Linked DNA regions of Leisingera sp. NJS204. The protein of the gene in region 2 interacts with the protein of the main gene of each other region in a pairwise test. Links are inferred from orthologs where the notes say so. Each region holds a gene or a part of one and is shown on either strand. Other genes may lie near its edges. The genes, in order: hfq and rho.

Evidence for each region.
Region 1: the proteins of rho (region 2) and hfq interact in binary tests that used the Escherichia coli proteins (3 or more experiments, as listed by UniProt). The link is inferred for Leisingera sp. NJS204 from one-to-one orthologs.

Annotation. Positions count from the first base shown.
Region 1 is NZ_CP035417.1:1,865,135-1,882,005, reverse strand. The notes cover bases 7,978-10,897. They hold hfq (RNA chaperone Hfq), read right to left. Parts: upstream 9,598-10,897; coding sequence 9,358-9,597; downstream 7,978-9,357. Other genes in these bases: ETW24_RS09215 (TrkH family potassium uptake protein), read right to left, coding at 9,718-10,897; hflX (GTPase HflX), read right to left, coding at 8,087-9,358; ETW24_RS09230 (penicillin acylase family protein), read left to right, coding at 7,978-8,025. In the rest of the region: mfd (transcription-repair coupling factor), read right to left, coding at 1-1,975; ETW24_RS09250 (component of SufBCD complex), read right to left, coding at 2,020-2,541; hemB (porphobilinogen synthase), read left to right, coding at 2,726-3,724; ETW24_RS09240 (YSC84-related protein), read left to right, coding at 3,876-4,451; ETW24_RS09235 (NAD(P)-dependent oxidoreductase), read right to left, coding at 4,559-5,431; more of ETW24_RS09230, read left to right, coding at 5,548-7,977; more of ETW24_RS09215, read right to left, coding at 10,898-11,253; Trk system potassium transporter TrkA, read right to left, coding at 11,255-12,631; ETW24_RS09205 (hypothetical protein), read left to right, coding at 12,766-13,212; ETW24_RS09195 (caspase family protein), read left to right, coding at 13,625-15,958; nitrogen assimilation response regulator NtrX, read right to left, coding at 16,014-16,871. UniProt on the Escherichia coli protein: RNA chaperone that binds small regulatory RNA (sRNAs) and mRNAs to facilitate mRNA translational regulation in response to envelope stress, environmental stress and changes in metabolite concentrations.
Region 2 is NZ_CP035417.1:4,097,800-4,109,092, forward strand. What follows is about bases 8,146-11,143. They hold rho (transcription termination factor Rho), read right to left. Parts: upstream 10,282-11,143; coding sequence 9,010-10,281; downstream 8,146-9,009. Other genes in these bases: mnmE (tRNA uridine-5-carboxymethylaminomethyl(34) synthesis GTPase MnmE), read right to left, coding at 8,146-8,978; ETW24_RS19965 (CopD family protein), read right to left, coding at 10,456-10,911. Outside these bases: heat-inducible transcriptional repressor HrcA, read right to left, coding at 1-505; rph (ribonuclease PH), read left to right, coding at 649-1,362; rdgB (RdgB/HAM1 family non-canonical purine NTP pyrophosphatase), read left to right, coding at 1,359-1,973; radical SAM family heme chaperone HemW, read left to right, coding at 1,966-3,120; ETW24_RS19930 (YbaN family protein), read left to right, coding at 3,125-3,478; ETW24_RS19935 (ParB/RepB/Spo0J family partition protein), read right to left, coding at 3,468-4,361; ETW24_RS19940 (ParA family protein), read right to left, coding at 4,388-5,197; 16S rRNA (guanine(527)-N(7))-methyltransferase RsmG, read right to left, coding at 5,190-5,807; tRNA uridine-5-carboxymethylaminomethyl(34) synthesis enzyme MnmG, read right to left, coding at 5,804-7,678; more of mnmE, read right to left, coding at 7,692-8,145. UniProt on the Escherichia coli protein: Facilitates transcription termination by a mechanism that involves Rho binding to the nascent RNA, activation of Rho's RNA-dependent ATPase activity, and release of the mRNA from the DNA template.

The DNA.
Region 1 (16,871 bases), 2.2 Mb from region 2 along the record:
GGCGTGCCAGCAGTGTGGTCGGTGCCACCACCGCCACCTGCAGGCCGGACATCGCCGCGACAAAAGCCGCGCGCATAGCCACCTCGGTCTTGCCAAAACCTACATCGCCGCAGATCAGCCGGTCCATCGGCTGGCCGGAGTGCAGATCCTCCATCACGTCCTCGATGGCGCGCAGCTGGTCGTCGGTCTCCTGATAGGGGAAGCGGGCAGAAAACTCCTCCCAGGCATGCGGCGGCGGGTCCATCACCGGTGCCTTGCGCAGGGCGCGTTCAGCTGCAATGCGGATCAGCTTGTCCGCCATCTCGCGGATGCGTTCCTTGAGCTTGGCCTTCTTGGCCTGCCAGGCACCGCCGCCCAGCCGGTCCAGCAGACCTTCGTCATGGCCGTATTTGGACAGCAGTTCGATGTTTTCGACCGGCAGGTACAGTTTGGACGCTTCGGCATATTCCAGCAGGATGCATTCATGCGCAGCACCTGCTGCCGTCACCACTTCCAGCCCCTTGTAGCGGCCGATGCCATGGTCCACATGCACCACCAGATCACCAGGGCTGAGCGATTGCGTTTCGGTCAGAAAGTTCTCGGCCTTGCGGCGTTTCTTGGGTGCCCGGATCAGCCGGTCGCCCAGAACATCCTGCTCCGAGATCACCGTCATGTCCGGCGCCTGGAACCCGTGCTCCAGAGCCCAGACCGCCAGATGCAGGCCGCTTTTGCCGATCCGCGTGCCATCCATCACCGGGATGGCTTCTGCCAGGCCTTCATCCTCAATCAGCCCGGTCAGGCGTTCGCGCGCCCCTTCGGAGTAAGAGGCAATAAGAACCGGTCCCTCCTGCATCCGCGCCTTAATATGGGATGCCAAAGCCCCGAAAAGGCTGATGCTTTCCTGCTGCCGCTCGGGTGCGAAGTTGCGCCCGATCCGCCCGCCGGCATCCACGGTGCCGGGACCCGAGGCCTGCGGCAGCGGGTGCAGTTGCACCACGCGGTGCGCGGCCGATACGGCCTCCCAGGCCGCGTCATCCAAATACAGCAGGCCCGGCGGCGTGGGTTTATAGACGGTATCAATCCGTCCCTTCTGCGCCATTGCGTGTTTGCGGGTTTCAAACTGGTCCTCGATGGTGTCCCAGCGCGCCAGCCGTGCCGGTGTTACCTGATCATCCAGCGTCACCGTCGCCTGCGGCAGGTAGTCGAACAGAGTTTCCAGCTTTTCATGGAAGAACGGCAGCCAATGCTCGATCCCCTGATGCTTGCGCCCTGCGCTCACTGCCTCGTACAGCGGATCATCCGTACCGGCGGCGCCGAATTCAATCCGGTAATTCTGACGGAACCGGGTGATTGCCGCCTCGTCCAGGATCACTTCGGACACCGGCGCCAGCTCCACCACCTCCAGTTTCTCGGTGGTGCGCTGCGAGGCCGGATCGAACCGCCGTGCGCCATCCAGCACATCGCCGAACAGATCCAGCCGCACCGGGCCGCTTTCCCCCGGCGGGAAGATATCGATGATACCGCCACGCACCGCATAGTCGCCCGGCTCCATCACCGTCGGGCTTTGGGTGAACCCCATCCGCACCAGGAAATTGCGCAGCGCGCCTTCGTCAATCCGGTGATCGACACGGGCAGTAAAGGCCGCCTCGCGCAGCACCCCGCGCGCAGGCACCCTTTGGCTGGCGGCGTTCAATGTGGTCAGCAGCACAAACTGCATGGGCATCTGATGCACCAGGGCCGCCAGCGTGGCCATCCGCGCAGCCGAGATATCGGCGTTCGGCGATACCCGGTCATAAGGCAGGCAATCCCAGCCGGGAAAGACAAACACCGGCATCTGCGGCGCAAAAAAGGCAAGTGCTGACCGCATTGCCTCCATCCGCTTGTCGTCACGCGCCACATGCAGAACCGGCGCGCCGGATTTCTGCACTTCCTTCAGGATCAGCCGGGCATCAAACCCTTCGGGCGCGCCGCCCATGGTGATTGCACGCTGTGCCATGCCTTTTCCTTTCCGGGTGTCCTCAATCGGTCTCAGCCCGCCTGTTAAAATGCCCCGATGGTCAGGTTTTGATACATGCCCCAGAACGCGGTGACCACAATGGAGATTACCCCGACGACCTGCACATAGAGCCGGCAAAACGCCAATCTTTTGCGCAGCTCCCCGCCCGTGGCACCTTCCTGTGAGATCCGGCGCGCGGTCAAAAAGCTGATCAGCCCGACCACGGACATCGGAAACACCAGCAGGAACACGGCCTGGGCAATCTCCATCAGGAAGACAAAGCCAAGCACAGCCAGGCCGGACATCACAAAACAGGACAGCGCCACCAGCCAAGGGCCTGAAACCTCGGAGATGTACAGCAGGCGGTTCACATTGACCCGGACCATATCCTCCAGATCGCGTTCCGCCTGGCCGCCATTGCGCTGCGCCCGCTGGACCATATCATAGGGCACCCCCAGGATCCTGTTACTGGCCGTCGACCAGAGCACCGCCAGCGCAATCCAGTACCACAGGTTGGAGAATGACCGCAGCTCAATCATCTCATAGATAATATGAAGCAGATCCACGCCAGCCCCCCGCTTGTGCCCGCAGATCCTCGGGCTGGAATTTGTCAACCGGCCCTATATCAACCGGGAAGCGCGTGCAGGCAAGCCCTGCCTGCCGCACAAGTTTTTGGGCGCGGCGATTGTGCCTCTTGTTCCCGGGGCCGCTTCCATGCCACCCATGGGCAAGCCAAAACGAGAGACCGCCATGAAGCCCACCGTCGCGCCCTTTCCCGCCGCCCGCCTGCGCCGCACCCGTGCCAGCCAGGCCATCCGTGACCTGGTCCGGGAGAACACCCTGACGCCGTCTGATTTCATCTGGCCGGTGTTTGTCCGTGAAGGGGAAGGCGTTGAGGAACCGATCGCTTCGATGCCCGGTGCGGTGCGCCGCTCGGTGGACAAAATTGCCGAAGCCGCAGTTGAGGCGCAGGCCCTGGGGATCCCGGCGATCTGCCTGTTTCCCTACACCGATGCCTCGCTCAAAACCGAAGATTGCGTCGAGGCCTGGAACCCGGACAACCTGACCAATCGCGCAATCCGCGCGATCAAGGATGCGGCGCCGGATATTGCAGTGATGACTGACGTGGCGCTGGACCCCTACAATATCAACGGCCACGACGGTTATGTGGTCGATGGCGAGATCGTCAATGACGCCACCGTCGAGGCGCTGGTCAAAATGACGCTCGCTCAGGCCGATGCCGGCGCCGATATCATCGGACCGTCCGACATGATGGACGGGCGGATCGGGGCGATGCGCAGCGCGCTGGAAAATGCAGGCCACCACAATGTGGCGATCCTGTCCTATTCGGCCAAATACGCCTCCGGCTACTATGGGCCGTTCCGTGATGCGGTCGGTGCCTCGGGCGCGCTGAAGGGCGACAAGAAAACCTATCAGATGGACCCGGCCAACAGCGACGAAGCGCTGCGGCTGATTGAGCGCGACCTGATGGAGGGCGCCGACATGGTGATGGTCAAACCGGGCATTGCCTATCTCGACATCTGCCACCGGGTGAAATCCGCCTTTGGCGTGCCGACCTATGCCTATCAGGTCTCGGGCGAATACGCGATGATCCAGGCCGCAGCGCAAAACGGCTGGATCGACGGCGAAAAGGTGATGATGGAAAGCCTGATGGCTTTCAAACGGGCGGGCTGCAACGGCATCCTGACCTATTTCGCACCCGCCGCGGCCCGGCTGCTGAACGGCTGACCCAGTCATTCAATGCGGATGCGGATCACTTCAGCGGGAAGCCGCCGCTGTCCAGCTGGCAGCAGATGACAGGCAGCGGTTTTCCGCGTATACATTCGATCAGAGCCGGAGCATACCGGCCTTGGAGCAAATCATTACAGGCACCTGAGAAATGAGCAGTTTTTCCTCTTCCCGCATGACCCGCCGCGGCTTTGCCCTGACGGCTCTGGCCGGCGCCGGCGTTACCGCCGCATGCGGCAACGGCATAGGCAACAGCAATGGCGCGACCATCGACGCCCGCGTTGATAGCACGCTGAACCAAATGTACAGCCAGTACCCCAACACCCGTACCCTGGCCGAAAAGGCAACCGGCATGCTGGTAATGCCGCTGGTCACTGAGGCGGGCTTTGTATTTGGCGGGGCCTATGGGCGCGGCGCCCTGCGGATCAACGATGTGACCGTCGATTATTACGCCACTTACAAAGGCAATGCGGGCCTGCAGATCGGCGCTCAACAGTATGCCCACGTGCTGTTCTTCATGACCGAAGGCGCCTTGGCCGGCTTCCGCCGCTCGTCCGGTTGGGCGGCAGGCGCAGATGTGGAATATGTGATCAAGGACGAAGGCAACGCGCTGAGTGCCGACACCAATACCCTGACGTCCCCGGTGCTTGCAGTGGTCTTTGCCCAGGCAGGCCTGCGCGTTGGTGCGACTTTGGAAGGCACCAAATACACCCGCATCATCCCCTGATCAGCCCGGGAAACGGCAAAGGCTCACGGCCTTCGCTTCTTTCTGGTTGAAAATACCTCCGCCGGAGGCATGGCCTTTCCTGCCGGAAAGGCCATTTTACCTTACCCTCAGTCCAGTTTGCGCAGCCGTTTGAACAGCGACGAGGTATCCCAGCGCCCGCCGCCCATCTTTTGCACGTCCTTGTAGAACTGATCCACCAGAGCTGTGACCGGCAGGCTGGCGCCGGTTTCATCCGCTGCGTCCAGACAGATACCCAGATCCTTGCGCATCCAGTCCACCGCAAAGCCATGCTCGAAATGATCGTCCAGCATGGTCTCGTAACGATTGGCCATCTGCCAGCTGCCCGCCGCGCCCTGGCTGATCACTTCGACCACCGCCCGCCCGTCCAGCCCGGCCTTCTCGGCAAAATGCAGCGCCTCGCTCAAGCCCTGCACAAGCCCTGCAATGGCGATCTGGTTGCACATTTTGGTCAGCTGTCCCGCCCCGCTGCCGCCGATCCGGCGGCAGATTTTGGAATAGGCAGCCATCACCGGCTCAACCCGGGCGTAAGCGGCCTCGTCTCCGCCGCACATAATTGACAGCACACCGTTTTCAGCCCCTGCCTGACCGCCGGAAATCGGTGCATCAACAAAGAACACGCCTTTCTCTTCTGCCGCGCCATGCAATTCGCGGGTCACGGTTTCCGACACCGTGGTGTGATCAACAAACACCGCGCCTTCGCGCATACCGGCAAAGGCACCATCCGCCCCCAGGCAGACCGAGCGCAGATCGTCGTCATTGCCAACGCAGGCCATTACAAAATCCGCCCCCGCCGCAGCCGCCCGCGGTGTGGCACCGAACTGGCCGCCATGCTCGGCGGCCCAGGCCTTGGCCTTGGCTTCGGTGCGGTTGTAGACGGTGACCTCATGGCCCGCGGCCTGCAGGTGCCCGGCCATCGGATAGCCCATGACGCCGAGCCCCAGAAACGCGATTTTTGCCATCTGCTTTTCCCTTGATCTGTCTTCGCTTATGTTGGCGCCAACCCTACCACCGCCGCCGCGGGGCGCAATCTGCCAAGCGGCTGGAAATGACAAAACCCAAGGGAAAACGACCGCTGATGGGACATCTTTTCCGCTGGCTTATGCGCATAGCTGCCGGCCTGATTCTGCTAAGTGTTCTGGCCGCATTGCTGGTCTATTACCTGGCTTCGCAGTCACTGCCCGAATACAACAAAGAGCTTTCCCTGCCCGGCCTCTCCTCGCCTGTCGAGATTGTCCGCGACAACGCCAATGTACCGCATATCTTCGGCAGTTTCGGCGCCAGCGACGAGGATGTCTACTTTGGCCTCGGCTATGCCCATGCCCAGGACCGCCTGTGGCAGATGGCAGTAATGCGGCGCACCGCCAAGGGCCGCCTGTCGGAAATCTTCGGCACCCGCACGGTTGAGACCGACACATATCTGCGCCGGCTGGATATCTACCGATTGGCGCAGCAATCCGCGGCGGTGCAGTCGCCCGAAGCGATGACCGCGCTCAAGGCCTATGCCGCCGGCGTCAACGCCCGCCTGCAGGAGATCAACGAAGATGCGCTTGGCCGCGGTGCGCCGGAGATGTTCCTGTTCAACATGCCGGTTGCGCCCTGGCAGCCCGCCGACAGCATCGCGATCATGAAGCTGATGGCGCTGCAGCTGTCCGGCCACATGAAGGAAGAGATCCTGCGCGCCCGGACTTCGCTGGCACTGGATGATGCGGCCAGGATCAAGGACATCCTGCCCGATGCACCGGGCAAAGGGCTGACTGCCCTGCCGGAGTATGCAGCGCTGGTTCCCGGCGTCCGGCAGTTCGCCACCGCCAAGCCCGCAGAGGCAGACAGCCTGCTGTTTCCGGTTGCTCCGCGCGGGCTGGCGGGGGCCTCCAACGCCTGGGCCGCCGCCCCGAGCCGTTCGGCGGCGGGCGGCACGCTATTGGCCAATGACCCGCACCTGGGTCTCAGCGCACCCGGCGTCTGGTATCTGGCACGGCTTGAACTGGGCACCGGCGGTGTGATCGGCGGCACCATCCCTGGCATCCCGGCAATAATCACGGGGCGCTCAGACGTGCTGGGATGGGGGGTGACCTCGTCTTATCTGGACGACCAGGACTTGTTTATTGAACGCCTCAACCCGGAAAATCCTCAGGAGTATCTGAGCGTTGAAGGGTATAAGGAATTCATCTCCCGCCCGTCGATCATCAAGATCAAGGACCAGGCGCCGGTTACTTTGACCCTGCGCTGGACAGACAACGGCCCGGTGCTGCCCGGTTCGATGTTCAAACTGGCCGGGATCACCCCGCCCGGCCATGTGGTGTCGCTCAGCTGGACTGTGCTCAGCCCCAAGGATACCTCAATGAGCGCTGCCATCGGCCTGATGCGCAGCACCACGGTCCAAGACGCAATCACAGCCGGAGAAGGCTTTGTCGCCCCTTCGCAAAACCTGACTCTGGCGGATAAGGACACAATTGCGCTCAAAACCGTCGGCGCCTTCCCGCTGCGCGATGCCGCACACCAAAGCAAGGGCCGGATGCCAAGCCAGGGCTGGCACCCGGAGAACCGCTGGCAAGGCCGCGCCCCATATGCGGAAAACCCTGAATTCACCAGCCCCGCAGGCGGCATCCTGGGCAATACCAACAACAAGATCCTGGACCGTCCCTTCCCGAACCACGTCTCCTTTGACTGGGGCGATACCCAGCGCATCCACCGCTGGGAAAAACTGATGCAGAACCGCGAAGTGCATACCCGCGACAGCTTTATCGAGGCGCAATTGGACACGGTCTCCTACACCGCCCGCACCCTCTTGCCGCTGATCGGAGCCGACCTGTGGTTCACCGGAGAGGCCGCCCCTGCCGGCACCCGCGAGCGCCAGCGCCAGATCGCCCTGACCCTGCTGTCGGAGTGGAACGGTGAAATGAACGAGCATCTGCCGGAACCGCTGATCTATGCCGCCTGGCTGCGCGCCCTGCAGGCCCGGCTGATCACCGATGAACTGGGTCCGGTGGCCAAGACCTTCCGCCATGTGGAACCGTTGTTCATCGAGCGGGTCTACCGCGATGTCGATGGTGCCGCCGTCTGGTGCGACGTGCGCCAAAGCGCTCCGGAAGAAAGCTGCACTGATATGGCCCGGCTGGCGCTGGATGATGCGCTGATCTGGATCGAAGAACGCTATGGCACCGCGCTGGAATCGCTGCGCTGGGGCGATGCGCATCAGGCCACGCAGGACCACCCGGTGCTGGGAGAAGTGCCGCTGCTGCGCTATTTCGTAAACATCCGCCAGTCCACCAGCGGCAGCGGCAACACCCTGCAGCGGGGCAAGAGTTCAGGTAAGGACCCGGATCCGTTCCAGAACACCCATTCTGCCGGCTACCGCGGGGTCTATGACTTTGCCGATCCCGACAGTTCCGTCTTTATCGTATCAACCGGCCAGTCCGGCCATCCGCTGTCGCGCTACTATGACGACATGGCCCAGCTCTGGCGGCGCGGTGAATATATCCCGATGTCACTGGACGAGGACCTGGCCCGCGCCGCAGCTGTCGGCATTACCCGGATCACCCCCCGCCAATAATAACGGGACAATAAAAAAGGGCGCTGCGGCGCCCTTTTCCTTTTACACTTGAAGCAAGGCTTCACAGCCTCTCGTACTTCGCCTTTTGCCGGTCGGTCCACAGCACGGTGATATCAAACCCGGCCTCGGTCTGTTCTTCGCTTTGAACCAGGTCTTCCTTGAACAGCCAGGCGCGCTGTTTGCCTTCGGCAAACGTGAGATTCAGCAGCTCCTCGTGCCGCACGCCCTGCAACTGCTCGGCGATATCTGCCATTAACCCGTCCAGCCCCTCGCCCGTCAGGGCCGAGATCGCATGGATGCCGTCCTCACGTTCCGCACGCTGACGGCGGGCTTCGGCGTCTTCCTCAGGCAGCTGGTCCAGCTTGTTCCAGACTTCGATCCGGGCGCGGTTTTCGTCCACCCCCAATGAGGTCAGGATGGCCTCGACGTCTTTGGCCTGCTGCTCGCTTTCATCATGGCTGATGTCGCGCACATGCAGGATCACATCCGCCGCCAGAACCTCTTCCAGCGTCGCCCGGAAAGATGCCACCAGTTCGGTCGGCAGATCCGAAATGAAGCCCACGGTGTCGGACAGGATCACCTCCGGCCCATCCGCAATCTGCACCCGGCGCATGGTCGGGTCCAAAGTGGCAAAGAGCATGTCTTTGGCCATCACCTCAGCCCCGGTCAGCCGGTTGAACAGGGTCGACTTGCCGGCGTTTGTATAGCCGACCAGCGCCACAATCGGATAGGGCACCTTGGCCCGCGAGGCGCGGTGCAGGCTCCGGGTCTTCACCACCTTGTCGAGCTGCCGGCGCAGCCGCACCAGTTGGTCGTCAATGGCGCGCCGGTCGGCCTCGATCTGGGTTTCGCCGGGTCCGCCGACAAATCCCAATCCGCCGCGCTGGCGCTCCAGGTGGGTCCAGGCCCGCACCAGCCGCGTCCGCTGATAGCTGAGCGCCGCCATCTCGACCTGCAGCACACCTTCGCGGGTGGCTGCACGGTCCGAGAATATCTCCAGGATCAGCCCGGTCCGGTCGAGGATCTTGACCTTCCAGGCTTTTTCCAAATTGCGCTGCTGCACCGGGGACACCGACCCGTCGATCAGGACCAGTTCCACCTCATTTGCTTTGAGGATGCCCGCCAGCTCTTCGATTTTGCCAGAGCCGAACAGCATCCCCGCATGCGCCTTGGGCAGGCGCACAACATTGGAGCCGATCACATCAAGATCGGGAAGGGCCGCTGCCAGCGCAACGGCCTCATCAAGCGCAGGTGCAGCCTGGCGGCGCCTGCTATCGGATTTGATTTCCGGATGCAGCACCCAGGCACGGGTGCGCGTCCTTTCATGCTCCATCAATTGGAGTCTTCACCCTCATAGAGACTGATCGGCTGGGCCGGCATGATGGTCGAAATCGCGTGTTTGTAGACCAGCTGCGACTGTCCGTCGCGGCGCAGCAGCACGCAGAAATTGTCGAACCAGGTGATCACACCCTGCAGCTTGACCCCGTTGATCAGAAAGATTGTAACCGGAACCTTGGTTTTGCGAACGTGATTCAGGAAGGCATCCTGAAGATTCTGTCTGTCCGAAGCCATTTTTTATTATCTCGCCTTTGTTCTTGCCGCGCGCTGCGGACCAGCACGCACATTAAATTCAGTATGGACGGAGAAAATGTAAGTTTCCACCAGAAAAACACTTTTCACCCTCAAGGGCGGTCAGCTGCGCCAAAGGTTGGGTGACAGCAGCGCGATGAAGGCCAGGGTCTCCAGCCGCCCGAGAACCATCGCAATGCACAGGATCAGTTTGGCAGGATCTGTCAGAAGGTTCAGTACAATCGGCGTACTGCTGGCCGTATCAGCCAGCGGGCCGGTTGTTGACAGCGCGGCAACCGCTAGCACCAGCGATTGTTCAAAATCCGTGCCGACTGCGGCCAGCGCAGTGCTGACCACAGCCAGCGACAGGGCAAACAGCATGAAGAACACCCAAGCCACAAACGCTCCGTTCTTCTGCAAGCGCTTGGCGCGGTTGCCTTCGCTGCTGACCGAGCTGGGATGCACCAGCCGCTCCATTTCGCGCAGACCATTCAAGTACAGCGCGTAGACCCGCAACAGCTTGACCCCGCCCGCAGTGGTCGCGACACCGCCGCCGAACACTGCCAGCCCCAGCAGGATCATGCCCGGTGTTTCCAGTCCCGACCAGGCCTGGGCGGCTTCCCAATGCGTACTTTCAAATCCGGTGGTCGACAGGAATGACAGCACTGTAAACAAGGTGCCCCAAAGCGCGTGCAGGGCTTGCGGCAGATCTTCACCGGCATCCACTTCATAGGCGGCCAACCAGTGGCGCAGGAACAGCAGCAGCGGCACCCCGAAAACGATCAGCAGCCCGGTGCGGAATTCCGGATCCTTGTCCAGCCGCCCCTGCCCCGCGGTGACCGTGTCGCTGGAAAAAGTCAGCCGCGACAGCGCAAAGAACATGAACAGGAACATCACCATCTCGCCCGCCAGGCCGCTGGCGGCATTTTCCACCCCGCCGATGGCCGATATGCCCGAGGTCGCCATCACCGACATCGCATGGCTTAGACCTGCCAAGGCCTGTTCGCCTGTGATCATCAGCAACAGCCATAGCACAAGGGTCAGCCCGGCATAAACCGGCGCCAGGGTACGCGTCACCAGCACCAGCTGTCGGCGGGGATCTGCCCTCTCCATATGCAGAGGGGCGGCCGTGCCGCCGCCAGGCTCGCCTTTGGCAGTGACCTCAAACCCGCCCAGGGACATCGGCGCCAGCACCGCCGAGGCGGCCACCCACATCAACAGACCGCCCAGCCAACCGACAATCGCCCGCCACAGATGCACGCTGGGCGGCAGCCGGTCCGGATCTCCCCAGACATCGGCGCCGGTGGTGGTGATGGCGCTGACCATATCGAAATAGGCATTCAGATACCGGGTGCTGACCAGCGCATCCTGAACCGGCACCGCCAGGAACAGCGGCAGTACGGTGAACGTCGCCAGCAGCGACAGCAATTGCCCCGGCATCCCGTAGCGCGGCACCCGGTTGCCCATCGACAGGCCGATCAGCACCACAAGGATCAGCCCGGCAACGCCGGCATAGAAAAAACTGCGCGAGGTGTGATGATCGTCCAGCACCAGCGCATGCACAGCAGGCAGCCACATCGCCAGCGAGGCAATGCCCCAGATCAGCAGGAACAGCGGCAGGCGCAGCACGCCAATGGGAGCTTTGACCGGGCGGCGCATCCTAGAAATAGTCGATCGAAACCTGCAGCAGGCGCTCGACCTCAGGCACGTCCGCCGCCATGGCGAACAGCGCGATCACATCGCCCGCCTCGATCCGCATCTGACCGGAAGGGCGCAGCATCTCGCCGTTCTTCAGAACGCCGCCGACCAGAACGCCTTCGGGGAAATCCGTCTCGCGGATCATCTGGCCGGCAATCGGCGAGGTCGACAAAACCTCGGCCTCGATCATTTCAGCCTCGGCATCCCCCAATGAGTAGACCTGCCGCACCCGGCCATAGCGGATGTGGCGCAGGATCGAGCTGACGGTGGTGGAGCGCGGGTTGATATAGGCGTCGATGCCCAGATGCGGCAGCAGCGGCACCAGGGTCGGGTCATTGATCAGCGCAATGGCCAGCGGGCAGCCTTCAACCTTGGCGCGCACCGCGGCCAGAATGTTGGTCTTGTCGTCATCGGTCACCGCCAGCATCGCATCCGCTTTGTCGATGCCCGCCTCGATCATCAGCGCCCGGTCCAGACCGTCGCCGTTCAGCACAATCGTGCGTTCCAGCGTTTCCGCCGCCCGTTCAGCACAGGTACGGTCGCGTTCGATCATCTTGGCCCGGATCCGTGTTGTGCTTGCCTCCAGCGCCTTGGCCACTTCCAGGCCGACGTTGCCGCCGCCGACCACAACCACCCGGTCCTGGCGTGTTTCCTGCTTGCCGAACACTTCGATGGTGCGGGGCACATCATCGGCGTGGCTGAACACATAGCAGCTGTCGCCGACAAACAGCTGGTCGCCCGGTTCCGGCGCAAACAACGTGCCGTCGCGCCGCACCCCGACCACAATCGCGCGCAGCGTCGAAAACAATTCGGTCAGCTGCCGCAGCGGTGTATTCACCACCGGGCAATCGGCGTCGATCTGGATCCCCAGAAGCTGCGCCTTGCCGCCCATGAAGGTCTCGGTGTCAAACGCTGCCGGCGCCGACAGCCGCTGCATCGCTGCTGCCGCCACTTCCCGCTCGGGGCTGATCACCACGTCGATCGGCAAATGCTCGCGCTGATAAAGGTCGGAATAGATTGCGGTCAGATAGCTTTTGGCCCGCAGGCGGGCAATCTTGCGCTGAACCTTGAAGACTGAATGCGCCACCTGGCAGGTCACCATGTTGACCTCGTCAGAATGGGTGGCCGCAATGATCATGTCGGCATCCCGCGCCCCGGCCCGGTCCAGCACATCCGGATAGGAGGCAAAACCATGGATCCCCTGCACGTCCAGCGTATCGGTTGCCCGCCGCACCAGTTCCGGGTTGTTGTCGACAACCGTCACATCGTTGTGCTCGCCGGACAGGTGCCGGGCGATCTGCCAGCCAACCTGGCCCGCGCCGCAGATAATGACCTTCATTTGCGTGTCCCTTGGCGGAATTTCGGGCGGAGTTTCGCCCGATGTGAATGACAGAAGCCGCTTTCACGGTCAATTTAATTGTAACTTGCTCTGATTGCAGTCATTCTTTGCGTATGTGCAAGGATCGAACGATCATGGCGGCCTTGGTCCTGCTGCTTGGCACGGCGGCCTGCGGACCGCTTCCTGTTTATTACAGGCAGGGGGCAGAAGTCTCGCGCCTGCAAAGTGATGAGCTTGGCTGTGCGGCACAATCGCTGCGGGATGCGCCCGTCGCCAATGAAATCCGCCAGCATCCCCCGGTTTTCCACCCCGGCCGCAAAGTCTGTTCCGGCGGCAGCTGTTATTACCGGCCCGGTTACTGGGTGAACGGTGGCATCTACACGGTGGATGTGAACAGACCCCTGCGCCTGCGGCTGGAGAAATCCTGCATGGCATCCAAGGGCTACCAGCAGATCGCGCTGAAACGCTGCACCCGGCGCAACCCCGCCGCCGTAGCCGGACCGCAGCTGGCCCCGCTGAGCGAAGCATCCTGCGCGCAGCGCAACAAGGATGGCAGCGTCAGCATCCGCACCGGCGGCTAGGCGCACTCCCTTGCCGAAAATGCGCGGCAGGCTAACTTTGAATTGCGCCACCGGTTCAAGTAAGCTGGCGCCGGATTGTTTGTTGACCAGTATTTCATAAAGAAAGGTACCCGATGCGGATACATTTCCTGTTTGCCGCGCTGCCTCTTGCAGCTGTGACAGCCGCCTGCGAACCCGTGGCACCGATTGCCCCGCCACCGGCGGCAGCCCCAGCGCCGGCATCTGCAACATACAGCGCGCCAGCAACGCGGCCGGCACCTGCAGCGGCTCCCAGGGCACCGGTCATCCCGGCAGAAGAAGCGCCTGAACCTGCCTATCAAGGCGGCGGTGGCGGAGGTTCCGGCGGCGGCGGCGGTGGTTCCGGCGGTGGCGGTGGCGGCGGCGGAGGCTGGGGTTAAACCCGGATGCTGCCATGATCCCCCATCATTCCAGAATCCCCTCCCTTGCAGCAGCCCTTTTGACCGGCACAGCGCTGCTGCCGGCAACGGCCGCCCAAGCGGCATATGAAACCAGCGAACGGGGCAATGCCCCGGAAACCGCCATCGTTGTCGGCATTCAGGACTATGACCACGTCACTGACCTGACCAACACCCGCCAGGATGCCAAGGCCATGGCTGAAATGCTCAGCTCCTTCGGCTATACGGTTTACGAAGGCTATGACCTGGACAAGCGCGGGTTTGAAGCGCTGCTGCGCCAGGCCGCTCTTAATATCCGCGACGGCAGCCAGGTGTTCTTCTACTATGCAGGCCACGGTATTCAGCTGGGGCGGCGCAATTACCTGCTGACCAGTGACGCGGAACTTACTGGCATTCACGATCTGCCTTTCCAGTCAGTCACCCTTGACCGCGTCTCTGCCATTCTCGGCGGCAAGGCAGGCAGCCAGATCCTGATGCTGGATTCCTGCCGCGACAATCCCGTGCCGGATGCCAAGCTCAACGCTGAGGTCGGCGCCCAGCTTTACGAAGCGCGCGAGGGATTTGACGTGTTCCGCCCGCCGCTCAACACGCTGGTGGCGTTTTCAACGTCTCCCGGCGCCACGGCGCTGGATGGCGAGCCTGGCGGCAACAGCCCTTACACCGCCTCGGTCGTGCGTCATTTTCCGGACCGGCCTGACGAAGATGCAATGACTGTCCTTTCGGCAATTCGCGGCGACGTTTATGCGGCGACCGGCAACACTCAGGTGCCATGGGAAAGCTCGACGCTGATGCAGAAGGTCTATCTGCGCCCGGCAGAGCGGTCATTGAACATTGCCAAGGCTGAAGCCGAAACCGAAGCGGCCGGCCTTGACCGGATGCCCGCCGTGCTGTCGGTGAAAATCCCGTTGGGCCGCGCGCTGGAACTGGCGCCGGAGATCAGCCCTTATGTCAGTGCAGGCACAACGGTTTCAATTATTGAATCGCCCTCTTCCGGCGTGACGTCGCTGCAAACCGGGGACAGCAGCGGTCTCAGCCTCAGCTATGCGCCGAAACTGACCGAGCTTCCTGCCCGCAAGGATGGCGGACAGGTCCGCAAGGACCGGATGGTGCTGCGCCTGGCCCAGGCCGGCGCGGTGCGGGACGTGACCGTGAACCTGGAAATGATCGCCCGGCAATGCGACCTGGAAGCCGGTGATCTGCTGGATCTGCAGGGGGTTGGCCTTTACCGTTACCCCAATGAAATCAACCTTAAGGATGCCGAGGCTGCCTGCCGCGATGCTGTCGGGGCCGCGCCGGATATCGGCCGCCTGCACTATCAGCTGGGCCGCGCGCTGCAGGGTCAGGGCCGCTTGATCGAAGCCTATGAAGCTTTTGAAAAAGCCGCAGAATTGGACCACGTCCGCGCCTATAACGCCGTCGCATATCTGCATGTCACCCCGAATGTCGACCGCGAAACAGTGCCCATCCCCTACAACCCGGACAAGGCCTTTGCCCTGTGGGACAAGGGGATTGAGGCAGGCGACCCCTTCTCGATGCACGCCAGAGGCAAGCGGCTTTTGCGAAAAAGCAGCACCCCGGAGGAAAAGCGGCGCGGTTTTGACCTGCTGAGCCGCGCAGTGGAGCTGGGCCATACCTATTCGATGAACGAACTTGGGGTTTTCTTTCTATGGAGCGGCGATGAGCTGGCGCAGCCGGAGCGCGGCTTCTCCTACCTGCAGGCCTCTGCCGGACGCGGCGATATCTATGGCACCGCCAACCTTGGCTATGTCTACCGCGACGGCGGCGCGGGCCAGGCGGTGGACAAGGAAAAAGCGCGCGCGCTGTTTGCCGAGGCCGCACAGCTTGGCCATCCCCATGCCCCGGCTGAGATCGGCCGGATGATCATGGGCGGCGACTTGCCCGGCAGCGACGCAGCTGAAGCACTGGAATGGTATGACATGGGGCTGTCGCGCGGCGACGCCTGGGGTGGTTCGAACGGCGCTTGGGTAGCCCTTAACAGGCTGCCGGACCGGATCCCCGCCCATGCTGCTGCTGCGCGGGCAGGCAAGGCGATGGCTTTGAACGATCCCGATGCACGCGCCGCAGCGCGGGAATTGCTGACCGGCATGGCTGAAACAGACGTTGCCGCAGGCACCCAGTACATCCTGCGCCAGCTGGGGGCCGGAATTGCCATCGACGGCCAGTTCGGCCCGTCATCCCGCAAGCAACTGGGCAATTGGGCGCGCAAGGCAGGTCTGCCCGCAACCGTTCCCGGCGATGCCATCAGCCAGCTGCGACTGGCCTCGCAGATCCATTTTGCGCTGAACCCGATCCGCCAGGACCTGTTCTGACCCTATGATGCAGCACCGCCTGCGCCCGGTGGTGCCGGGCGCAATGGCGGCCTAATCAGGCCTGCTCTTCCTCGGCCTCCACATGCGCCACCCGGGCGCCTGCCTTGTTGGAGGTCACCACCCCCAGCGACTTCAGCTTGCGGTGCAGCGCAGACCGCTCCATGCCGACAAACGACGCCGTGCGGCTGATGTTGCCGCCAAAGCGATTGATCTGGGTCAGCAGGTATTCGCGCTCAAACGCCTCCCGCGCCTCGCGCAGCGGCAATGTCGCCAGCGCGCCGGACAGGACCACCCGGCCCTCCTCCTGCGGCTTGTCTTCTTCGCGCGGCAAATCCTTGGCCTCGATCGGGCCGCTGCCATCGCCAAGGATCAGCACCCGCTCCACCAGATTCTTAAGCTGGCGCACGTTGCCCGGCCATAGCATGGTCTGCATCAACGCCACCGCCTCTTCGGTCAGCACCCGCAGCGGCAGCCCCTGGGCTTCGTTGAACTGGGCAATGAAATGACCGGCCAGCAGCGGAATATCCTCGCGCCGGTCCGCCAGCGACGGCACCGCAACCGGCACCACATTCAGCCGGTGATACAGCTCTTGCCGGAACCCGCCTGCTTCGATTTCTGCATCCAGGTCTTTGTTGGTGGCGGAAACCACCCGCAGATCGACACGGATTTTGTCCGAACCGCCAACCCGCTGGAACTGCTGATCCACCAGCACCCGCAAAATCTTGGACTGGGTTCCCAGCGGCATATCGGCAACTTCATCAAAGAACACCACACCGCCATGCGCCTGTTCCAGCAAGCCGGGTTCCACCCCGCGCTCCGAGGATTCGCGGCCGAACAGAACCTCTTCCATCCGGTCGGGTTCGATACTGGCACAGTTGACGGTGATGAATGGCGCGGACGCCCGGTTTGAATT
Region 2 (11,293 bases):
GGTTTTCTACATGGCCATCTGAGAACACCAGCACCACCAGCGCCCGGTCGTGCGCCAATGAGACAAATTCAATATGCCGGATCTCCGCCTCATGTTTGGGCGTCAGCACCAACGAAGCACCTTGCGTCACACCGGACAGCGCCGCGCCGACCCGGTCCAGCATGCCCCCCACATCGCCGGCATTTTTGCCCAGCGTCGCGTCAATTTTCTGGCGGTCGTTTGCGTTCAGGTCGCCAACCTCCAGCAACCCATCGACAAACATCCGCAAGCCCATCTGGGTGGGCACCCTGCCAGCGCTAATATGCGGGCTATCCAGAAGGCCAAGGAATTCCAGATCCTGCATTACGTTGCGAACCGTGGCTGCGCTTACCTTTTCGCTCAGTGAACGTGTCAGCGTACGGCTGCCAACCGGATCGCCGCTCTCCAAATAGCTTTCAACCACCGTCCGGAAGACTTCCCGCGAACGGTCATTCAGATCTTGCAGAATATTGTTCGCGTCGCTCATCGATGTTCCAGCGTTTCTTGCGGATTCAACATAAGAACCCAAAGCTAGGTTGTCATTAAAGAGCAGCATGGGAAAAGGTCAATCGGGCTTGCATAGCTTGGCGTCCGGGGGATATCCCCAAGCCAGCAAATAAAGGATGTGCCATGCGACCCTCAGGACGAGAACTGAATGAAATGCGCGCCGTGTCGATTGAGACCGGCTTCACCAAACACGCTGAGGGCTCCTGCCTGATTAAGATTGGCGATACCCACGTCCTGTGTACCGCCACCATCGAAGACCGGGTGCCGCCCTTTATCAAGGGAACCGGCCTTGGCTGGGTCACTGCTGAATACGGTATGCTTCCACGCGCCACCAATACCCGTATGCGCCGCGAGGCTTCATCGGGCAAGCAAGGCGGCCGCACGGTTGAAATTCAGCGTCTGATCGGCCGCGCATTGCGGGCCGGCGTCGACCGTGTGGCTTTGGGCGAGCGTCAGATCACCGTCGACTGTGACGTTCTGCAGGCCGATGGCGGCACCCGTTGCGCCTCGATCACCGGCGGCTGGGTCGCCCTGCGCCTGGCGGTTAACAAGCTGATGAAAGCCGGCGACGTCCACATCGACCCGCTGATGGATCCTGTTTCTGCTGTGTCCTGCGGTATCTATGCCGGCCAGCCGGTGCTGGATCTCGACTACCCGGAGGATTCCGAGGCCGGCGTCGACGGCAACTTCATCATGACCGGCTCCGGCAAGCTGATCGAAGTGCAGATGTCCGCCGAAGGCTCCCTGTTCTCCCGCGATCAGATGAACCAGCTGATGGATCTGGCCGCCAAAGGCACCACAGAGCTGGCAGAGATGCAAAAGGCCGCCTGCACATGATCCGCAAACTGGAAGGCGGCAAGCTGCTTGTCGCCACCCACAACAAGGGCAAGCTGAACGAGATCACCGAGATACTCGCCCCGTTTGGCGTCAGCGTTGCCGGCGCCGGCGAAATGAACCTGCCGGAGCCGGAGGAAACCGAAGACACCTTTGTCGGCAATGCCCGCATCAAGGCCCATGCAGCGGCCAAGGCAACCGGCCTGCCGGCCTTGTCCGATGATTCCGGGATCACTATCGACGCTCTGAACGGTGCCCCGGGGGTCTACACCGCCGATTGGGCAGGAACCCCTAATGGCCGTGACTTCCAAATGGCGATGACCCGCGCCAATGACGAGCTGAACGCGGCCGGCCCCGAGGCCCCCCGCACCGCCCAGTTCCGCTGTACCCTGGTCATTGCCTGGCCAGACGGCCACGACGAGGTGTTCGAAGGCGTGATGCCCGGCCAGCTGATTTGGCCGATCCGCGGCGAGCATGGCTTTGGATACGATCCGATGTTCCAGCCGGAGGGTTATAGCATCACTTGCGCCGAAATGGACCCAACGGAAAAGAACAAGATCAGCCATCGCGGCAAAGCAGTTGCCCAGTTCATCCGGGGCTGTTTCGGTGGATGACTGGCGCAATGGGGGTTTCGGCCTCTACGTGCATTGGCCCTTTTGCCAAGCCAAATGCCCCTATTGCGACTTCAACAGTCATGTCTCCGCAAATATTGACCAAAAACTATGGGTTAGAGCCTATCTAAGCGAACTCGACAGACTCTCGGAACAGCTCTCAGGCCGTGTCCTTAACTCAATATTTTTCGGCGGCGGCACCCCCTCTCTGATGCAGCCGGAAACTGTCGCCGCTGTTATCGATCGGGCACGTGAAATTTGGCCCTTTGCCAATGACATAGAGATCTCTCTTGAAGCAAATCCCGGCTCGGTCGAGGCAGGTCGCTTTGCCGGCTACCGCGACGCCGGAGTCAACAGGATCTCCATGGGTATTCAGGCCCTGAATGACGAGGACTTGCGTCGGCTGGGACGTATTCACAGTGTCTCCGAAGCCAAATCAGCCTTTGATATCGCCCGCAAATGCTTTGACCGGGTCAGCTTTGATTTGATTTATGCCCGTCAGGGACAGACACTGAAAACCTGGGAAGCGGAACTTCGCGAAGCACTTTCCATGGCTATTGACCACCTGTCGCTTTACCAGCTGACAATTGAGGACGGCACCGCTTTTGGTGATCGCTACGCCCGGGGTAAACTGCGCGGTCTGCCAGCCGACGACACCGCCGCGGATATGTATCAGGCCACTCAGGACATCTGCGCGTCTTTTGGCATGGCCGGCTATGAAACCTCCAACCACGCCAAGCCGGGTTCGGAATCCCGTCATAATCTGATCTATTGGCGATATGGCGACTACGCCGGGATCGGCCCCGGCGCTCATGGCCGTTTGAGTATTGATGGAACCCGGTACGCCACGGAAACCCATCTGGCTCCAGGTGCCTGGCTGGAAGCCGTCAGCAAGGGAAACGGGGAATCCCTGCGCGAATCTCTTTCGCAGGAAGATGCTGTGGCTGAATACATGATGATGGGGATGCGCCTATCCGAAGGTCTGGATTTAGCGCGGTACACTCAACTATCAGGCGTTAATCTCCCCGAGAGTCGACTTGAGGATCTTGTACAGATGGGCATGGTCACTATCTCAGAGAAGAAGCTCCGCGCGACTGATCAAGGACGCGCGTTATTGAATGCAGTGCTCCGCGAACTGTTGATGGATTGAATCAATGCGTTTTATCTATGCCGGCCTAGGGCTGTTCTGTGTCGGCTTGGCAGTCGTAGGTATTGTTCTGCCTTTGCTTCCAACCGTGCCTTTCCTTCTCCTTGCCGCGTTCTTCTTCGCCAACTCATCTGAACGTCTGCACAGTTGGATCGTTGATCACAACATTTTTGGTCCCATGATCCTGGATTGGCGCGACCACGGCGCCATCCGGCCAGGCGCAAAAAAGGCGGCAACCGTTTCGATTGCCGCCGTCTTCGGACTATCTCTGCTGCTTGGTGCCCCTGGCTACATAATAGGGATCCAGGCGGTTGTTCTATCTTCTGTTCTTTTCTTCATCTGGACCCGGCCTAGCGGCTGAGCAGGTTACACAGCTCATCCAGTTGATCCAGGTTTTCGTAGCTGATCGTTACGGCGCCGGCCTCACCACCAGGCTTGTGATCGATAACAACTTTCATTTTCAGAACTGCCGACAGATCTCCTTCAAGAGCACGGGTATCCGCATCTTTTTCCTGCGGCTTTCTCGGTTTCTTTTCGGCAGATGTCTGAACTCCGGCGGCATCTTTCTTAACCAATGCTTCGGTCGCGCGGACAGACAGCCCCCCCTTGACGATCTTCACGGCAAGATCTGAAGCATTATCCGAAGTGATCAGTGCCCGGGCATGGCCAGCCGACAGCTTGCGCTCCTGCACCAGAATTTGAACATCATCCGGCAGGTGCAACAAGCGCACTAGATTAGCAATATGGCTCCGGCTTTTGCCAAGTGCTTCGGCCATGCGTTCTTGCGTATGGCCGAACTTTTCCATCAGTTGCTTGTAGCTCTGAGCCTCTTCCAGCGCATTAAGATCCGAGCGCTGGATGTTCTCGATGATGGCCACTTCCATCATCTCAAGATCCGAGTAGTCCCGGATCAGTACTGGAACTTCATGCAACTGCGCGGCCTGTGACGCGCGCCAGCGGCGTTCACCAGCCACAATCTCGAATTTTCCGCCAGGCCGCGGCCGCACGATCAGCGGCTGCAGAACACCCTTTTCCTTAATTGAGGCTGTCAGATCATCCAAGTCTTCTTGCAAGAACTGCCGCCGCGGCTGATTCGGGTTGGCAATGACATTTTCGATCGGCACCAGAATCTCTGCATTCCGTGGTGCCTCTGCCTGCGTACTCACCGGTGCAGGGTTCACATCTGCCATCAACGCTGACAATCCCCGGCCCAGTCCGCGTGGTTTTGTTTTTTTGTCTGCCATGATTGCCTCCGGTAGGTATTCTGCATTTACGCCGCTATCTTGTGATGTTTTGTGAGGATTTCCTCTGCCAACGCCCGGTATGCCTGTGCGCCAAGAGAGTTTGTGTCATAGTTTAGAACCGGTTGCGCATAAGAAGGTGCTTCGCTCACCCGGACATTGCGGGGGATCTTTGTTTGAAACACCAAATCACCCAGATTATCCCGGGCGTCCTGTTCCACCTGCTGCGACAGGTTGTTGCGACGATCGAACATTGTCAGGACAATTCCTTCGATTCGAAGGTTTGGATTCGCTGACTGCCGAACTTCTCTAATTGTCAGCATGAGCTGGGTCACCCCTTCCAAGGCAAAAAACTCACTTTGCAACGGAACCAGAACCGAATGTGCTGCAACCATTGCATTGACTGTCAAGAGATTCAGCGAGGGCGGACAATCAATCAGAACATAGTCCCAATCATATTCGTCCATCGCGGTTTGGCGTAGAGCATCATGCAGAAGGAAACTGCGTTTTTCATTGGTAAACAGTTCGATATCCGCAGAGCTGAGATCAACAGTCGCTGGGATGATGCACAGATCCTCAATCTCGGTTGTTTGAATGACCTCACCCAGAGATGAGTCTTCAACCAAAAGATCATATGTTGTCAGATCCCGATCCGACGGTTCAATCCCAAGGCCAGTTGAGGCATTCCCTTGCGGATCAAGGTCGACGACCAACACACGAAGCCCGGTTTCCACCAAAGCAGCCGCCAGATTTATGGCTGTTGTTGTCTTCCCAACCCCGCCTTTCTGATTTGCGACCGCGATAATACGAGGCCCCTCAGGGCGGGAATAATCAGACACGTGCCACTTCCCTTATTTTCAGGATTACTGCTTCTTGTTCTGTCAGGCTTTTAACCTGTTCCGCCACGAACTGCCATTGCTGCCTGGCGTTATTCACTTCTTTTTTCCAGCTCTCGCCCTTGGGGAACAACGCCATCCCTTCGGATCCGAGATGGCGCTCCGAAAATTCAAGCAATGTGGACAAATCCGCCAAGGCACGCGCAGACAGGATATCCGCTCTTTGAGGTTCAACCTGTTCAATTCTTTCGGTCAAAACAGTCGTCTTGACACCACATTCTCGCGCGGCTGTTCTAAGGAACGCAGATTTCCTCTGATCACTTTCGATCAATGTTACCTTCATGTCCGGTGCTTCATCTGCAGCCAAAATCGCAACAATCAGTCCTGGGAAACCGCCACCGCTACCTATATCGACCCAATGTCCAACAGGATCTGTACAGCGAAAAACTTGAATGGAATCGGCGATATGGCGCATCCAAAGATGTTCCAAGCTCGATTTCGAAACAAGATTTATTTTCGGATTCCACTTTTGTATAACCTGTTCAAAGGCTTCAAGCCTCTGCAATGTTTCACGTGAAACATCAAGTCCTTGAGGAAGTATCCCATTTTTCACGCGGATTTCCCCTCTCTTGGAAGGCCACGACGCAAACGTGCGAGCAAAAGCGCAAGCGCAGCCGGAGTTATTCCGTCAATGCGGGCGGCTTGCGCCAGGGTTTCCGGTCTGGACTGAGACAACTTACTTTGCAATTCCTTGGAAAGACCGTCAATTCCTTCAAATGAAAATTCGGCAGGGAAACGATATCCCTCATCCTTCTTCATCGCAGTGACTTCCCGTTCTTGGCGTGCAATATAGTTGGCGTAGAGAGCATCGCGCTCCAACTGCCGACGATTTTCCATCTTTACACCTGCCAAATCCGGCATCAGTGGAATGACGTCTTCAAAGGAGACTTCAGGAAACGCAAGAACGTCCATTCCGCTACGGCGGTTTCCATCTTGGTTAACCCGTATTCCGGCTGAGGACACCTCCTTGGGTGTGAATTTATGTGTCTCCAAGATGTTCCGACCCGACATTAGACCGTCATTTTTCTCCTGAAACGCAACCCGCCGGCCATCGCCAACACAACCCAGTTCTATAGCCATGGGCGTTAGCCTTTGGTCCGCGTTATCTGCCCGTAAGGACAGGCGAAACTCAGCACGGGATGTGAACATCCGGTAGGGCTCAGTGACACCGTTTGTGGTGAGATCATCGATCATTACTCCGATGTAGCTGCTTGACCGGCCAAACGTAACAGGCTCTTCTTCCCGCGCCATGCGCGCAGCGTTCAAGCCGGCAACCAATCCCTGTGCTGCCGCTTCCTCGTACCCGGTTGTCCCATTTATCTGCCCGGCCAAGTACAAACCTGGAATGTCCTTCAGGGACAGGTCCAGCTTCAATACGCGTGGGTCTACATAGTCATACTCAATGGCATAGCCGGGCTGAAGGATAGTTGCTCTCTCAAGTCCCTTGATAGACCGGACATACGCCTCCTGAACGTCTTGCGGCAAGCTTGTAGAGATGCCATTGGGGTAGACTTTGTGATCCGAAACACCCTCTGGTTCCAGAAAGATCTGATGCGATTCCTTGTCAGAGAAACGGACAATCTTGTCTTCTATCGACGGACAGTATCGTGGACCAACACCTTCGATATGGCCGCCGTACATTGCTGACCGCTCCAGGTTTTTCCGGATGATGTCATGTGTCTGTGTATTGGTGTGAGTAATTCCGCAGGAAACTTGCTTAGCGCTTATTGCTCTTGTCATAAATGAGAAGAAGACAGGATCATCGTCCCCTGGCTGGGCTTCCAGACTATCCCACTCGATTGTACGTCCGTCCAGTCGGGGCGGTGTACCCGTTTTCAGCCGGCCTAGCGGCAGTTCAAAGCTGTCCAGGCGTTCCGCTAGCCGTACGGAAGGCCTGTCACCAATCCGGCCTCCAGGTTTGGAGATGTCTCCGATGTGGATGACGCCTCGCAGGAATGTTCCGGAGGTGAGAATAACTGCCTTTGCTGGAACTTCACTTCCGTCAGCCAGCACAGCCCCGGTCACGGCTTTTCCCGACATGAGAAAATCAGTTACTTCACCTTCGAGAATATCAAGGTTCGGTTGCGCTTCGGTTAGCCTCAGGATTTCTTGACGGTAGATTGTTCGGTCTGATTGCGCTCTTGGCCCTTGAACCGCTGGTCCTTTTCGACGATTCAGGAGACGGAATTGTATCCCAGCTAGATCAGCAACACGGCCCATTACACCGTCAAAGGCATCAATTTCCCGGACAAGATGCCCCTTACCCAACCCGCCAATAGCAGGATTGCAAGACATCACACCAATTCCACTACGGCTCAGTGTGATCAGTACCGTTTTCGCACCCATTCGTGCGGCAGCGTGAGCGGCTTCCGTGCCGGCATGGCCACCACCAACGACAATCACATCATACTTCGAATGTTTCACGTGAAACACTCCTTCACTTTCCCAGGCAGAAGCTCGAGAAAATCTCATCCAGGAGATTTTCCACTCCGATCCGGCCCACTAGCGTCTCCAGCGCTCGGATCGCCGAGCGCATTTCTTCGGCGGCAATATCATAGAATTCCGAACCACGCGACAGGATAACCTGTGCTTCGGCCAAACTAACCAACGCTGAAAGCATAGCATCCCGGTGTCGGGCGCGAGTCGCAATTCCGGCCTGAGTTGAGCGCTCTTTAAGAACCGATGAAATGTGTTCGACAAGCCTGTCGATACCCTGACCAGACCTGCCTGAGATCGCATCTGCCGCGTTTTCGCGGAGGTCAGCCTTTGGGAGAAGACGGATATCACCATTCTCCATCTCGACGTCTAAAATGTCATCATCTTCCGCCAAAAATACGCGCATATCCGCATCTTCCGCGCGTTTCCGCGCTAATGCGATGCCAATACCCTCAACGTGATCGTCGGTATCCCGCAAACCTGCAGTGTCCAGTAAAGTGACTGGTAAGCCGGCCAGATCCATACGCACTTCGATAATATCGCGGGTGGTTCCGGCAAACTCAGACGTGATCGCCGCCTCGCGGCCGGCCAACGCATTCAACAGTGTGGATTTTCCGACATTGGGTGCGCCGATAATGGCCACTTCGAACCCGCTGCGGATTCGCTCTGCAATTTTCACCCCATCTGTCTCTCTTTCGAGGCCGGCCTGAACATTAGACAGCAGCGCAGAGACTTCCGGCGTTACATCAACCGGCACTTCTTCGTCAGCGAAATCAATAGTTACCTCGATCAAGGAAGCCGCGCGAATCAGACTGCTGCGCCAGGTTTCAGCCAATTTTCCAAGCCCGCCGGCAAGAACAACCTGTGCCTGCTTGCGCTGTGCCTCGGTTTCCGCGTCAATCAGATCCGCGAGCCCCTCAACCTGAGCCAAGTCCAGGTTACCGTTTTCCAAAGCGCGCCGGGTGAATTCGCCCGGATCAGCCATCCGCAAACCAGTAAAGCGGCCTAGGTTTTCCAGCACCGCTGATACAACAGCTGTACTTCCATGCACTTGAAACTCAACAGTATTTTCCCCAGTGAAACTCTTGGGAGCCGTAAAGCTAAGCACCAAAGCTTCATCCAAGCGCTCACCTGAGTCGTCGTGTAAAACACGCAGGCTTTTGTCCCGCGCCGGCAAAACGCCTCCGCAAAGCTGCGCGCCGGCTTCATGCGCCAAAGGACCTGAGATGCGTATTACCGCGACTCCGGCCTTCCCTTGTGCGGAGGCCAGCGCAAAGATCGTGTCCATGGGATGGCCCTTTTTTACTCGCCCGCCCCGATCAGGTGTTCATCGAGTCGAAGAACTCGGTGTTCGACTTTGTCTGCTTCAGCTTGGACAGCAGGAACTCAATCGCATCTGTGGTTCCCATCGGGTTCAGAATGCGGCGCAGCACAAAGGTTTTGGCCAAATCGATCTTGTCGACCAAAAGCTCCTCTTTCCGGGTACCGGACTTGAGGATGTCGATGGCAGGGAACACCCGCTTATCCGCAATCTTACGGTCCAGAACGATTTCCGAGTTACCGGTGCCTTTGAATTCTTCGAAAATCACTTCGTCCATACGCGAGCCGGTATCGATCAGCGCGGTGGCGATGATGGTCAGCGAGCCACCCTCTTCGATGTTCCGGGCAGCGCCAAAGAACCGCTTGGGCCGCTGCAGGGCGTTTGCATCAACACCACCGGTCAGAACCTTGCCTGACGAAGGCACAACAGTGTTAAAGGCCCTACCAAGTCTTGTGATTGAATCCAGAAGGATAACAACATCTCGTTTGTGCTCTACAAGACGTTTGGCTTTTTCGATAACCATTTCGGACACCGCTACATGGCGTGTGGCAGGTTCATCAAAGGTGGAAGACACTACTTCGCCCTTCACCGAACGCTGCATGTCCGTCACCTCTTCCGGGCGCTCGTCGATCAGCAATACGATCAGATAACACTCAGGATGGTTCTTCTCGATCGAATGCGCGATGTTCTGCAGGATCACCGTTTTACCGGTCCGCGGCGGCGCCACGATCAGCGACCGCTGGCCTTTGCCGATCGGTGCCACCAGGTCGATCACCCGCGCCGAGCGATCCTTGATGGTGGGATCCTCGACTTCCATCTTCAGCCGTTCATCCGGATACAGCGGCGTGAGGTTGTCAAAGGCGATTTTGTGGCGTGCCTTCTCAGGCTCTTGAAAGTTGATCGAGGTAACGTTGGTCAGCGCGAAGTAGCGCTCTGTCTCCAGCGGCGCCTTGATTTGGCCGTCAACAGTGTCGCCGGTACGAAGAGAGTATTGGCGGATCATGTCGGGTGACACGTAAATGTCGTCCGGTCCCGGCAAATAGTTAGCCTCAGGCGACCGCAGGAAACCAAAACCGTCCTGCAACACTTCGAGCACGCCGTCACCGCTTATATCCCAGCCCTCATCCGCGCGTTCACGCAGGATCTGGAACATCATCTCGCCCTTGCGCATTGTCGAGGCGTTTTCGATCTCCAGCTCCTCAGCCATAGCCAGCAGAGACTTGGGGCTTTTTGCCTTGAGATCAGACAGATTCAGGGATTGCACGGTCATATAGATACGGCCTCTACTCCCCCGCTTACTCAGGGGTTGGTCACACGACAGGATTGGAAAACACGGTGGCCCGGACGGGCCCGTTGAGTGCCATACATAGGGACTCGTTTCAGATGAGTCAAACGCCGGCTGCAGGCGTTCCGGGGTTGCCAGGCCCCTTGCCGCGCCTCTGCGTTAAAATTTGAAGATCACCGAGACAATAATCACCACCATCAGGACGGTTGGCACTTCGTTCATCATTCGGAACTGCCGGCCCGACAGTCTGTTTTTCCCTGCAGAAAAGTCGCGATAGCGGAACAGCAGCCAATGGTGGAACCACGTCATGGCGATCACGGACACGCCCTTGCTCCACGGCCAAACATAGCTCCAGTCAACAATCCCTGGAGTCAGCACGATAAACAGCCCTGCGGCCCAAGATACGTACATTGCAGGGCGCATGATGATCCGGAGGAGCTTCTCTTCCATTTGCAGAAAGATCGGCACTGTGTCCTGGACCTTCTCTGCCTGCTCCACGTGATACACGAACAAACGGGGGAGATAGAATAGCCCTGCCATCCAGCTGAGCACAGCCATGATGTGCAGTGATTTGGCATACGGGTAGAGCGTGAACATCAGGTCGCTCAGGTCCATGGGCAGTTCTCCCCGGTCAGATCTGATCACCCTAATAATTAAAGATATATTAGAAGGATGATGTTTTTGTAGTGTGCATGGATTCCGGTGGATAAGTGAATCCTCCTCCGCTTATCCCCAGCAGGGATAAGATTCCAGATGGGACGGGACAGGAGGCATGAAGTTTTTTTAACGCCTTAGAAATAAGGTGCATTCATGCTGTGTTCGTTCTTCGATGCTTGGGGATAACGCCGGGATGATCCGGGGAGAGCCGGCATATCCACGAAAATAAAGTTATCCTGCCCCACAAAGGACGACTCAGCGAATTGAATCCCGGAATTTGCGTCAAGCCCTGGAGTCTTTACTTAACCGCGGAAAACCATACAAAACGTCCTGAAACCGT